DNA from 4 places in the Nocardia sichangensis genome. Region 1 is predicted to be linked to each of the others. Evidence: riboswitches for the same ligand, from Rfam matches in the RefSeq annotation. Region 1 holds a riboswitch; each other region holds the start of a gene.

Evidence for each region. Region 1 has a riboswitch for S-adenosylmethionine ahead of metX (homoserine O-acetyltransferase MetX). Riboswitches for the same ligand answer to the same signal wherever they lie in the genome.
Region 2: another riboswitch for S-adenosylmethionine. It lies ahead of ACL03I_RS33875 (amino acid ABC transporter permease); the one in region 1 lies ahead of metX (homoserine O-acetyltransferase MetX).
Region 3: another riboswitch for S-adenosylmethionine. It lies ahead of ACL03I_RS01200 (rhodanese-like domain-containing protein); the one in region 1 lies ahead of metX (homoserine O-acetyltransferase MetX).
Region 4: another riboswitch for S-adenosylmethionine. It lies ahead of ACL03I_RS23690 (aminotransferase class V-fold PLP-dependent enzyme); the one in region 1 lies ahead of metX (homoserine O-acetyltransferase MetX).

The regions. Positions count from the first base shown of each region.
Region 1 covers NZ_JBJZOK010000018.1:102,459-105,660, reverse strand. The annotation lists gene ACL03I_RS24190 (winged helix-turn-helix transcriptional regulator) at 1-282, shown strand, start outside; gene metX (homoserine O-acetyltransferase MetX) at 346-1,503, opposite strand; SAM riboswitch class IV at 1,721-1,831, opposite strand; gene ACL03I_RS24180 (TetR family transcriptional regulator) at 1,884-2,597, opposite strand; gene ACL03I_RS24175 (MFS transporter) at 2,679-3,202, shown strand, end outside.
Region 2 covers NZ_JBJZOK010000035.1:45,731-48,932, forward strand. The annotation lists gene ACL03I_RS33865 (glycosyltransferase family 2 protein) at 1-694, shown strand, start outside; gene ACL03I_RS33870 (hypothetical protein) at 721-1,428, opposite strand; SAM riboswitch class I at 1,814-1,907, shown strand; gene ACL03I_RS33875 (amino acid ABC transporter permease) at 1,935-2,942, shown strand; gene ACL03I_RS33880 (amino acid ABC transporter ATP-binding protein) at 2,939-3,202, shown strand, end outside.
Region 3 covers NZ_JBJZOK010000001.1:228,902-232,103, reverse strand. The annotation lists gene ACL03I_RS01210 (FAD-dependent oxidoreductase) at 1-561, opposite strand, end outside; gene ACL03I_RS01205 (Rv0361 family membrane protein) at 939-1,388, shown strand; SAM riboswitch class IV at 1,452-1,568, shown strand; gene ACL03I_RS01200 (rhodanese-like domain-containing protein) at 1,583-1,999, shown strand; gene ACL03I_RS01195 (O-succinylhomoserine sulfhydrylase) at 1,996-3,202, shown strand, end outside.
Region 4 covers NZ_JBJZOK010000017.1:156,669-159,870, forward strand. The annotation lists gene ACL03I_RS23690 (aminotransferase class V-fold PLP-dependent enzyme) at 1-1,259, opposite strand, end outside; SAM riboswitch class IV at 1,307-1,420, opposite strand; gene ACL03I_RS23695 (Pls/PosA family non-ribosomal peptide synthetase) at 1,955-3,202, shown strand, end outside.

The DNA.
Region 1 (3,202 bases):
ACGGTCCTGATCATCGACGCGCTCGCCGACGGCACCATGCGCTACACCGATCTGCGCCACCGTATCGATGGCATCTCCCAGAAGATGCTGACGCAGACGTTGCGGCAACTGGAGAGCGACGGTTTCGTCACGCGCACAGTGCATCCCACGATCCCGCCACGAGTCGACTACACGCTGACAGAGCTGGGGCACAGTCTGCGCACGCCGATAGCGGCGCTGCGGGAGTGGATCGAAACCAACATCAACCGCATCGAAGCGGCGCGGCGAGCCGCAGCGCTCTGAGAGTGGACGGCATCACGGCGCGAGGTACCGATCAGTGCGGGCGCGAGGGGAAGTGGACCCTTGTCAGCGTTCGGGGCGCACACCGGCGCGGGCCAGGCGCATGGTCTCGGTCAGCAGTTTGGACACCGCCGCCGCCTCGGTGAGGAATCCGTCGTGCCCGTCGCGGGAGTGCACGATCTCCAGTCCGTCGCATCCGGGCAGCAGATCGGCGAGTTCCTGCTGGGTCCGCAGCGGATAGAGCCGGTCGGAGTCGACGCCGCCGACCACGCACGGCACCGGCGTCGCCGAGAGCGCCGCCTCGATGCCGCCCCGGCCGCGGCCGACGTCGTGGCGGTTCATCGCCTCGGTCAGCAGCACATAGGTGGCGGGATCGAAACGCTTGCAGAGCTTTTCGGCCTGATGGTCCAGGTAGCTCTGCACCGCGTAGCGTCCGCCGTTCCACGGGTCCTCGTCGCCCTGCGGCTTGTTCTCGAACCGGTGATCCAGCTCGAACTCGGTGCGGTAGGTCAGGTGCGCGATCCGCCGGGCCAGCGCCATCCCCGTCGTCGGGGCGCGGCCGGTGCCGTGATAGTCGCCGCCCTGCCAGTCCGGATCGGACGTGATCGCCGCGATCTGGGTGGTCTGGGTGCCGATCTGATCGGCGGTGGCGCGGGCTCCGACCGCGAGCACCAGCGCCGCGGCGACCCGATCCGGTGCGCCGACCATCCACTCGAGCACCCGCATACCGCCCATCGACCCGCCGACCACGGCCGCGAGCCGCTCGACACCGAGCAGGTCGAGCAGAGCGGCTTCGGCGGTCACCTGATCGCGGATGGAGATCTCGGGAAAACGCGAGCCCCACGGCTTTCCGTCCGGAGCGGCAGTGGACGGCCCGGTGCTGCCCTTGCAGCCGCCGAGCACGTTCGTCGCGAGCACACACCATTCGTCGGTGTCCAGCGGCGCGCCGGGACCGACCATGCCGTCCCACCAGCCGGGCAGCGGGTGCACGCCGTCGGGCTTGCCGACGACGTGCGAGTCGCCGGTCAGCGCGTGTTCGACCAGCACGATGTTGTCCATGCCGGGGGAGAGCTCACCCCAGCGTTGTACCGCGAGGTGGACGTCCGGGATGACCGCGCCGTTCTCCAGCCGCACGTCCCCGATGGCGATGGTGCCGAGCTGTCCATCCGGGGGCGGCAGGGCGATGCCGGAGGTCCGCGCGATCGGTTCGGTGTTCACGGTCATGTCGCCGCCCCCGCGAAACCGGCGGGCGGAGGATCCGGGAGGAAGCGCACGACCCCGAACTCGGCACCACGGCTGTGCGGGGCCGACTGCGCCGGGCCTCGCTCGGCCCCGGGCGCGGTGAATTCACTCATGGTTTGCTCCCAAGCAGGTGTTCGCCGGTACAGCAGGGGTTAGCGGTGTGTGGGTAACGAACAACAACACATGCCGGCGACCTCCTGTTACGCGCTTGCTCCCGGCTCTCGGGAGCCAGGTCATCACCCGGAGCACCCCACCGCGGCTGGAGGGTTGCCGACCAGCGAGCCGGGGCTTGACGCTGGTACTCATGACCTGCCCGGCATCATAACCGGCGGGCGGTCAGCGCCCGAAATCCTCCGTCGAACTCACTGGTCCGCAGCGGTCGGCGCCCCGCAGCAGGTGCGCACGAACTCGTCGTAGGCCTCGGTGAACGCCGCCCGCCCTGCCCTGGCCGCGACCGCCAGGTCGTCGTCGAGGAACACATCGTCGGAGCACTCCATGCCGATGTGGCCGATCAGTTGCCAGGTGCCGACGATCAGCCGCACCGGGCGCGCGTCCGGCGTGGTGCCGAGGCGCTCGGCGACCACGGCGGCGATCGCGTGGTTCTTGTCGTCGGCGTGCTCCATGCTGCGCGCGCTGACCGACGGGCTGCTGCGCAGAATCCGCTGCATCTTCTGGAACTGCCGGAACGACAGCGGATCCGCCTCGCCCGCCGCGGCGGCTTCATCGACCACGTGCAGGAAGGCCTGGCGCAGCGCCCCGAGTTCGTTGCCCGTGCGGGGCAATTCGCGCAGCGTCTCGGCGATGGTCTGCCCGAAATCCTGCACGGGCCCCAGGACGATGTCTTCTTTGCTGTCGAAATAGCGGTTGATCGTGCGCGGCGAGACGTCCGCGGCGTTGGCGATCTGCTCGATCGTGGTCGCGTCGAAGCCCTGTGTGTCGCACAGATCCAGGGCCGCGGCGATGATCCGCAGCCTGGTCTGTTGCTTCTTGCGTTCGCGCAGGCCCTGGGTCGCCGGGCCGCCGGCGGCGCGGTCGGCCGCTGCGCCCGCGCCCGTCGGCGCCGATAACTCGAGCATGCCCCCATGTTAACGCAACCTGCCGTTTTCCTGTCCGTAACGGTCAAATGTCGTAACACGACATTTTGCGCTTGACGACAAATGTCGCTCGATGACAGGATTGCTCCGGACATCGAGGACGAGGAGAAGACCGTGACCGAAACCGCGACAGCGGTGCACGCGCCGCAGCGGGCGAGCGGTTCAGCGCGTTGGCTCGCGCTGGGAGTGATCGCGTTAGCCCAGCTCATGGTGGTGCTGGACGCCACCATCGTGACGATCTCGCTGCCGTTCGCGCAGCGGGATCTCGACATCAGCGACGGCAACCGGCAATGGATGCTCACCGCCTACACGCTGATCTTCGGTGGCCTGCTGCTGCTCGGCGGCAGGCTGGCCGACTACCTCGGCCGACGCCGGATCTTCATCGTCGGCCTGATCGGCTTCGCGAGTGCGTCGGCGCTGGCCGGTCTCGCGCAGACCGGCGCGGAACTGTTCGCCGGACGCGCGTTGCAGGGCGCGTTCGCCGCACTGCTGGCTCCGGCCGCGCTCTCGCTGCTGTCGGTGACCTTCACCGAGCCCGGCGAGCGGGCCACCGCGTTCGGTGTGTTCGCGGGCATCTCCGCGGGTGG
Region 2 (3,202 bases), on a different contig from region 1:
CGGCGCGCTGCGCGAACGACGCGCCGCGTTGGTCTCCCCCTGGCCGCTGCAGGTGGCAGGCTCGGTGGCGGAGGCGCTGGTGCAACCCCTGCTGTGCTGGTCGTGGGCCTCGACGCTGCCGGTCACCGCGGCCGACCGGAGCCTGCGGCCCGCCACGGCGGTGGCCTGCGGGCAGTTCCTCGTGTTCGACAACGCCGCGTACCGCTCGGTGGGCGGCCACACGGCGGTGGCCGGAAGCGTCACCGAAGACCTCGACATCGCCCGTACGCTGCGGCGAGCCGGTCATTCCACGGTTCTGGTGGCCGCGGGACCGCTGGCCCGCACCAGGATGTATCGCGACGCCGCGGAATTGGACGCGGGCTACTCCCGCTGGCTCTGGTCGGCCTACGACGGCACGATAACGGGTGGAGCGGCGGTGGGACTGGTTGCCGCCCTTGCCTATTGGGTGCCGCCCGCAGTGGCGGTGTTCGGCCGCGGGGCGCACCGCCGGGCGGGCCTGGCCGGCTGGCTCGCCGCCGTCGCCGGGCGACTGCTGGCCCGCTCGACCGAAACCGGCGGCCCGCTGAAACCTTCGGACCTGCCTGCCGCCGTCGCGCATCCGGTGTCGGTGGCGGTGTATCTGCTTTTGTGGGTGCGATCACACCTGGCCCGGCGCCGCGGCACGGCCCGCTGGAAAGGTCGGCCGCTTCCCTGAGCAGCCGTGCCACGGTGACGGAAATCTCATGGCACCGGGGTAATTCCCACCGTCGGCAGGAAGAAGCAGGACTTGGCGCCGTTCTGCACCGTGCCGAACATCGCGGCGAGCACGGTGCCCTTCCCGGTGTCCACCGGGACCGCGCGCACCCCGCCCATCGGGAGGGACGCGACGAGGAAGTCCCGGATCGCCTGCTCGGCCGCGGGCCGCTGCTCCGGCGGAACGGCCGCGGGAACCATCGAACGCGCGACCTCGGGCAGCGGCCCCATGGCGGCGGTGCCGCTGCGACCGGTACTCAGATTCAGCCAGCTCACCTGCATTCCGGCGGTATTCGGGCCGTCCGGTCCGAGCCCGTAGGGCACGAAGGTGAACATGGCCTGCCCGGCCTTGACGGCGCTGAGGTCCTGGCCGGGAATCTGGACGGTGGTCTTCGGCCACGGCCCCGGAATGGCGCCTGCCACGGCGGGCGCCAGACCGGCCGTGGTGTTGTCGAGGCAGAACGCCGACGCGCTCGGGTACGCGAACGGCTGGATACCGAGCGCGCGCAACGCGTCGAGCGCGGCTTGATACGCGCCGAACAGGTCACCGGGAGCGGCGATCGGCACGGAGTCCTCGGGGAACGCGGGAATCGTGGCATCCGGAGCCGCGAACGCGGCCCCCGGCCCGGCGAGCACGAAGGCGATCGAACTGGTCGCGACAGCGGACAACTGGGTCAGACGGCGCAATATGGTCACGAAACCTCCTCATCGGCGGAACGATCGAGGGGGACAGTACTCCGGCAAACGCAATCAGCAGCCGAGATTGCACACAGCAATTTCGTGGCGAGTCCTGTTTGCCCGGAACGGACCTCCGCGTAGCCCACCGGCGTTCCCCAGCGTCGGCGATAGCCGTATGCTGCATCGGACCATCCCAGTCCGGCGCCACGCGCCCGGGATCGGCGAAGCGAGGAATCTCACCTCGCCCTCGGCAGAGCAGCGCACGCCCGGTTACTACAAAGATCCGATGAATCGGCGTCGACAAGATCTACGCTCACGGTGATTACTTCTCTTGTTCCAGGCTTCCCTTGCTGGGCATCATGATTCGGCTCGCCCCTGACATCCGTTGACGGGGGGTCGGCGCCAACCATCCAGAGCGACCGAGAGACCTGGCTCGTCGACGTCGCAGCAACCCCCCGGTCACCGGGTGCGGGTGCTTCCGCCGGGACCGATGGAGGAACCGAAGTGATCATCGAGGACCCGTCATGAGCGCGTCCACCGCGCCGGACGCCGCCCCCGAGGCCGCCGCGCCGACCGAACCGGACCCGACCGGAACACCGGCCCCCACCGAGACCGGCGCGACGCCGACCGTCGCGAAGACCCGGCATCCCTGGCGCTGGGTGATCAGTGCCGTCGCGCTGATCCTGCTCGCCCAGTTCGTGCACGGGCTGGCCACCAATCCCGGCTGGGATTGGCCGACGTTCGCGCGGTACATCACGGCCGAGTCGGTGCTATCGGCGCTGCGGGTCACCTTGGAGCTGACCGCGTGGGGCACGGCGCTGGGTTTTCTGCTCGGCACCGCGCTCGCGATCGCCCGGCTGTCGAACAACCCGGTGCTGCGGGTGATCGCGTGGGTCTACATCTGGGCATTCCGCTCGATCCCGCTGATCGTGCAGCTGCTGTTCTGGTTCAACATCGCCTACCTGTATCGGACCCTCTCGGTCGGCATCCCGTTCGGGCCCGCGCTGTTCACCTTCGAGGTGAACGGGGTGATCAGCGGTTTCACCGCCGCCGTGATCGGCTTGGCGCTGCATCAGGCGGCGTATTCGGCCGAGATCATCCGGGCCGGGTTCATCTCGGTGGACGCTGGTCAGCTGGAAGCCGCCGCCGCCTTGGGGATTCCACGGCTGCGGCAATTCCGCACGGTGGTGGTGCCGCAGGCGATGCGCTCGATCCTGCCGAACGCGGCCAACGAGGTGATCAGCCTGTTCAAGGGCACCTCGATCGTGTCGGTGATGGCGATCGCCGAGCTGTTCTACCAGGTCCAGGTCATCTACGGGCGCAACGGACGGGTGGTGCCGCTGCTGATGGTCGCGACGGTCTGGTACATCGTGCTCACCACGGCGCTCTCGGTGGCGCAGTACTACATCGAACGCCACTACGCCAAGGGCGCGCACCGCACGCCGCCGCCGACGCCGCTGCAACGCGCGTGGCGGAAGCTGCGTGAGGTCGCCGAGGTCGGTCCCGCCGCACCGCGCGGAGCGACCCGATGAGCGCCACACCCGCCGTGCAGGTCCGCGGCGTCCGGAAATCCTTCGGCTCGCACGAAGTGTTGCGCGGCATCGATCTCACCGTGCGATCCGGCGAGGTGGTGGCCGTGATCGGCCCGTCCGGGTCGGGCAAGTCGACCCTGCTGCGCGTGGTGAACCATCTGGAGACGCTGGACGCGGGCACCGTGCACATCGACGGCGAGCTGATCGGATATCGGCTGCGGCGCGACCGCTTGCACGCGCTGCCCGACCACGCGGTGCGC
Region 3 (3,202 bases), on a different contig from region 1:
GTCGAGGGCGACGTTGCCGACGCCGAGGACGGCGACCTTCTCCGCCTCCAGCGGCCAGGTGCGGGGGACGTCGGGGTGGCCGTCGTACCAGGAGACGAAGTCGGCGGCGCCGTAGGAGCCGTCGAGGTCGATGCCGGGGATCGGCAGGGCGCGGTCGGCGTTGGCGCCGGTGGAGAAGATCACCGCGTCGTAGAAGGCCCGCAGGTCGTCGAGGGTGATGTCGGTGCCGTAGTCGATGTTGCCGAGCAGGCGCACCTGCGGCTTGTCGAGGACCTTGTGCAGGGCCGTGATGATGCCCTTGATGCGGGGGTGATCGGGCGCGACGCCGTAGCGGATCAGGCCGAACGGCGCGGGCATGCGCTCGTAGAGGTCGATCGACACCTCGGCATCGGACTTCATCAAGGCGTCGGCGGCGTAGATCCCGGCCGGTCCGGCGCCCACGATCGCGATGCGGAGCGGGCGGGTCTTCGCGGTGTGCGCGTCAGGCCCGGAGGAGGAAGCCTGCGTCACCACGGAGGGCTCGCGGACACCGCCATCCTCTACTGCACTCTGTTCGGTCATCTCTTTACGCGCACCTTTATGGTCGAAACAATTAATGACGTCGGGCTTAGCTTAGGCTAAGTTGACGCACCGGCTCGGTCGCACCCGTCCGGTGCGGACGCCGGCGTCGCCGGCTCGTGGCTGCACGGTGCTCCGTTCGCCGCGGCGTAGAGCTGCCGATTCGCTATGACAGCAGGCCGCCGTCCCGCGATTCTATCGGGATGGCCGACGCCGCCCCGCGTCGGTGCGTGAACTCGACGGATGCCATCGACAGCCACGATTGCCGCTTACCCGCTCGCGCGCGGTCTATCGCCGCCGCTCGCCCCTGGTCGGCGTCGCGCCGGTGTTTGCCCGGGGTCGAGCGCTCGATACCGGCGCCGACCAGGGATCATCGAGCCATGACCGAACAGCAGCCGACCGCGGGCGAGGACGAGATCATCCGGGTCGATCAGACCGATAAACGCTCGGTGGTCCCGTTCGTCGCCGCCGCGGTGGTCGCGGCGATCGTGCTGATCGCGATCGTGCTCGGCGGTGTGCTGTCACCCGCTGAGAAAAATGTCACAGACGCCGACCGCATCACGGCGGCCGTCCGAAACTTCGTCGACGGTGCCAACCGCAGCGACGCCGTGCCGCCGCCCGGCACCGCGTGCCAGGGCTTCGACGCCGCCCACTCACCGCTGGCGGGCCAGGACGGCGCCGGAAAGCCCGTCGAGATCACGAAAATCGACCCGCCCATGGTGGACGGCGACCGGGGCAAGGCGACCGTCACCACGAAGGTGGACGGGCAGGAGAAGACGACGACCTGGATTCTCGCCAGATCCGGCGACAAGTGGCTGGTATGCACCTGAGCGTTCGCGCAGGGTGCGTCACCGTTTGACACGGTGACCCGGGTCGGTGCAATCTCAGTCGAAGGTCATGAGAACCAGTGTCAAGCCCCGGCATTGCTGGTCGGCAACCCTCCTCCGCGGTGGGGTGCTCCGGGTGACGACCTGGCGGCGCCCTGGTCCCGGGCGCGGCAAGTGCGGATTCGCAGGAGGTGCACATGAGTTATGCCGGTGACATCACCCCTCAGCAGGCTTGGGAGTTGCTGCGGGACAATCCGGAAGCCGTCCTGGTGGACGTGCGGACGGAAGCGGAATGGAGATTCGTCGGAGTCCCCGACACGAGCCCGATCGAACGGCCGACCGTGCTGATCGAGTGGGTCGATTCCACGGGAGCGCGCAACGAGACGTTCGTCGAGCAGCTGAAGCAAGCGCTCGACGGCCATGATCCCGATGCTCCTGTCGTCTTCCTCTGTCGCTCCGGTCAGCGTTCGGTGGGTGCGGCGATCGCCGCCACCTCGGCGGGCTACCGCACCTCCTACAACGTGCTGGAGGGCTTCGAAGGCCCGCTCGACGAATTCGGGCATCGCGGCGGCTCCGGCTGGCGTGCCCTCGGACTGCCCTGGCGGCAGTCGTGATCACCGGCGGCGCGTTCGACAAGCCGCTGCCCGAGAGCGTCGGCCCCGCGACGCTCGGCGTGCGCGGCGGGCTGCGGCGCTCCGGTTTCGAGGAGACCGCCGAGGCGCTCTACCTCACCTCCGGCTTCGTCTACGAGAGCGCGGAGGCCGCCGAGGCCGCGTTCACCGGCGAGGTCGAACATTTCGTCTACTCCCGCTACGGCAACCCGACGGTGGCCATGTTCGAGGAGCGGATGCGCCTGCTCGACGGCGCCGAGGCGTGCTTCGCGACCGCGAGCGGCATGGCCGCGGTGTTCACCGCGCTGGGCGCGCTGCTGGGCGCCGGCGACCGGCTCGTCGCCGCGCGCAGCCTGTTCGGCTCGTGCTTCGTGGTGTGCAACGAGATACTGCCGCGCTGGGGCGTGGAGACCGTCTTCGTCGACGGCGAGGATCTCGACCAGTGGGAACAGGCGCTGTCCGTGCCCACTCAGGCGGTCTTCTTCGAGACGCCCGCCAATCCGATGCAGACGTTGGTCGACGTGCGGCGGGTGAGCGAGCTGGCGCACGCGGCGGGCGCGAAGGTCGTGCTGGACAACGTGTTCGCCACTCCGCTGCTGCAACGCGGCTTCGAACTCGGCGCCGACGTGGTGGTCTATTCGGGCACCAAGCACATCGACGGCCAAGGCCGCGTGCTGGGCGGCGCGATCCTCGGCGCCCAGGACTACATCGACGGCCCGGTGAAGACGTTGATGCGCCATACCGGCCCGGCCCTGAGCCCGTTCAACGCGTGGACGCTGCTAAAAGGCTTGGAGACGATGCCGCTGCGGGTGCGCCATTCGACGGAGTCCGCGCTGCGGATCGCCCGCTTCCTGGAGAGCAACCCGGCCGTCAGCTGGGTGCGATACCCGTTCCTGGATTCGCATCCGCAGTACGCGCTGGCCACGGGCCAGATGAGCGGCGGCGGCACCGTGGTCACCTTCGAGCTGAACGCACCCGAGAACGAGGCGAAGAAGCGCGCGTTCGAAGTCCTGAACCGGTTGCGCATCGTCGACATCTCCAACAACCTCGGTGACGCCAAGTCCCTGATCACCCACCCCGCGACCACGACACACCGCGCCATGGGTCCCGAAGGCCGGGCCACCATCGGTTTGTCCGACGGCGTCGTCCGCATCTCGGTGGGCCTGGAGGACGTGGAAGACCTGCTCCAGGATCTCGACCAAGCCC
Region 4 (3,202 bases), on a different contig from region 1:
GGAGTCGGGTTCCATACGCCGTTCTCGGCGGCGTAGTTCCAGGTGGGGCCCGTCGCCACGAGGGTGGCTATCGCATCGATCAGACGGTCGACGTCGGCGGAGGTGGTGCCGAGGCCGATGCTCGCGCGCAGTGCGCCGTCCAAGCCGAGGCGGGTGAGCAGCGGGTGGGCGCAGAAGCGTCCGTCGCGGACGCCGATACCGTGTTCGGCGGAAAGAAAGGCGGCGACCTGGCCGGGGGCGAAATCGTCCAGGGTGAACGCGACGATGCCGACGGAGTCGGGGCTGTCGGTCCAAATGCGCAACAGCCGAACGCCAGGAATCTCGGCCAAGCCGTCGCGGAGACGGTCGGCGAGTCGATGTTCGTGCGCGGCAAGGGTTTCGGCGTCGATGGCACAGAGCGCGTCACAGGCGGCGGCCAGCGCGGCGGCGCCGAGCACGTTCGGCGACCCGGCTTCGTGCCGCTGCGGAGCGGGCGCCCACTCGGCCGCGTCGGTACTCACCTCACGCACCGCGCCCCCGCCCGCGAGGTAGGGCCGCGCCGCGTCGAGCCAATCCCGTCTGCCCACCAGCACACCCGAGCCGAACGGCGCGTACAGCTTGTGGCCGGAGAACGCCAGATAGTCGATTCCGCTGGCGCGCAGGCTGATTCGACGATGCGGAGCCAGCTGGGCCGCGTCGACCAGGATTCGGGCGCCGCACTGGTGCGCGACGGTGGCCAGCCGCTCCAGCGGAAGCACCTCGCCGGTCACATTCGACGCACCGGTCACCGCGAGCAGTGCGGCGGGCCTACTGCACAGTTCGGCGACCAGCCTGCCGATGGTCTCCTCCACCGTGTCGGCGGCCTGCACGACCCGCCTGCCCTGCCTGGTCCAGGGCAGGAAGTTGGCGTGGTGCTCGATGTCGAGCACCACGGTGTCGCCGGGCACGCAGGACGCGAGCAGGTTCAGCGAGTCGGTGGTGTTGCGGGTGAACACCACCACTTGGTCGTCGGCGGCGTCGAGGAACCGGGAGACCGACCCGCGGGCGGCCTCGTAGCACTCGGTGGAGATCCGGGAGGCGTAGCCCGCGCCGCGATGCACGCTCGCGTAGTACGGCAGCAACTGCTGCACCCGGTCGGTGACCTGCGTCAACGCCGGCGCGCTCGCCGCGTAGTCGAAGTTGGCGTAGGTGGCCGTTCCGCCTTGCACCAGCGGAACGAGCAATTCGTCGCCGGAGACCCGGGCGAGAGCGGCACAGGTGTTGTCGACAGTGGTAGTCATCACGTGAATCCCGTCGGCTCAGGGACCCGCAATCGCATGATTCGTCGAGTCCGCGCTTGCCGCGCCCGGTCGGGCGGCGGCCGGGTCGTCACCCGGAGCACCCCACCGCGGAGGAGGGTTGCCGGCCAGCAAGCCGGGGCTTCGCGCTGGCACTCATGACCTGACCCGAGGGTGGCAGAAGCGCCCCGGCGCTGTCAACCACGTTCGACCCCGAGTCCCCAGGAGCACCGCGTGGAGATAACCACCAGGCGTGAGCCTTTACAAGCATCCCGACGACAGCGCGCGAGCCGCTGCCTCGGGATCCCACGCGCCCCTCGGCAACTGACGCCTTCGACCGCGCTCCGAGGCGGCGGACCGGTCGCCGGCGCCACGAGCCTCGACGCCGCACGCGCCCATCCCGAGGTCCGCACCGCTTCGATGAGCGGAATCACACCCGCACACGAGCGATCTCCCGGCGAACCCGAGGGTCGACGGACCGACCAGCGATTGCCCTGTCGCGGCGGCGAATATCGATCCCACCTGCAACGACGCGCAGGGCGCCCGCCGATCCGGCGTCCACTCCGGTGAACAACGAACGACGACAACCCCGGGTACCGTGGACAACTGGCCATCGTGGCGTTTGCCCTTTGGTAACCCAGCTATGACACAACAACGGGAAAGTGTGAGGCGAGTCGATGGGAGGTGCGCAGAGCACCATGCTCGAGATAGACGTCGACGCGCCCGCGGGCCCGTTGTCGCGCGGTGACCGCGCGCCGGAGGCCAGGACACTGGTCGACATCCTGACCGCGACGGCGCTCGCCCACCCCGACGCCCCTGCCATCGATGACGGCCGAGTAGTGCTCTCCTACCTGGAGCTGGTCGTCGAGATCGAGAAGACCATGGCCCGTCTCGCCACCGCTGGTGTGCGACCGGGCGACCGGGTCGGCGTACGCATACCGTCGGGTACCCGTGAGCTCTACGTGACCATCCTCGCCGTCCTGTACTCCGGCGCGGCCTACGTGCCGGTCGACGCGGACGACCCGGACGAGCGCGCCCAACTGGTCTTCGGCGAGGCGCAGGTCACCGCGATCGTGACCGCGGCGGGCATCGAGACCACCGCCGCGGGCATCCGCGCGGCGGAAGATCAGCGCGAGGAAAGCTGGTCGACGCTGCCGACTCCCCGCGATGACGCTTGGATCATCTTCACCTCGGGTTCCACCGGCACCCCGAAAGGCGTTGCCGTCACCCACCGCAACGCGGCCGCCTTCGTCGACGCGGAAGCCGACCTGTTCCTTCAGGACGCCCCGATCGGCCCGAGTGACCGTGTACTCGCCGGATTGTCGGTCGCCTTCGACGCGTCCTGCGAGGAGATGTGGCTGGCCTGGCGCAACGGCGCCTGCTTGGTGCCCGCTCCGCGTGAGCTGGTGCGCACCGGCGCCGATCTCGGTCCATGGCTGGTGCGGCGGCGGATCACCGTGGTCTCGACCGTCCCGACCCTGGCGGCGACCTGGCCGGTCGAGGCGCTGGAGGCGGTGCGCCTGCTCATCTTCGGCGGCGAGGCCGTCCCGCCGGAACTCGCCGAGCGTCTCGCCGGAAACGGTGATGTGGCGCGCGAGGTGTGGAACACCTACGGCCCCACCGAAGCCACGGTCGTCGCCTGCGCCGCGCGGTTGGACGGTCAGTGGCCGATCCGAATCGGATTGCCGCTCAACGGCTGGGATCTGGTCGTCGTCGATGCGGCGGGTAACCCGGTGGCCGAGGGGGAATCCGGCGAACTGGTGATCGGCGGCGTCGGGCTGGCCCGCTACCTCGACCCGGCCAAGGACGCCGAGAAGTACGCGCCGCTGGCCTCCGTCGGCTGGGAGCGCGCGTATCGCAGCGGCGACCTGGTGCGCAACGACAGCGCAGGTCTGGTCTTCCTCGGCCGCGCCGACGATCAGATCAAGCTGGGCGGGCGGCGCATC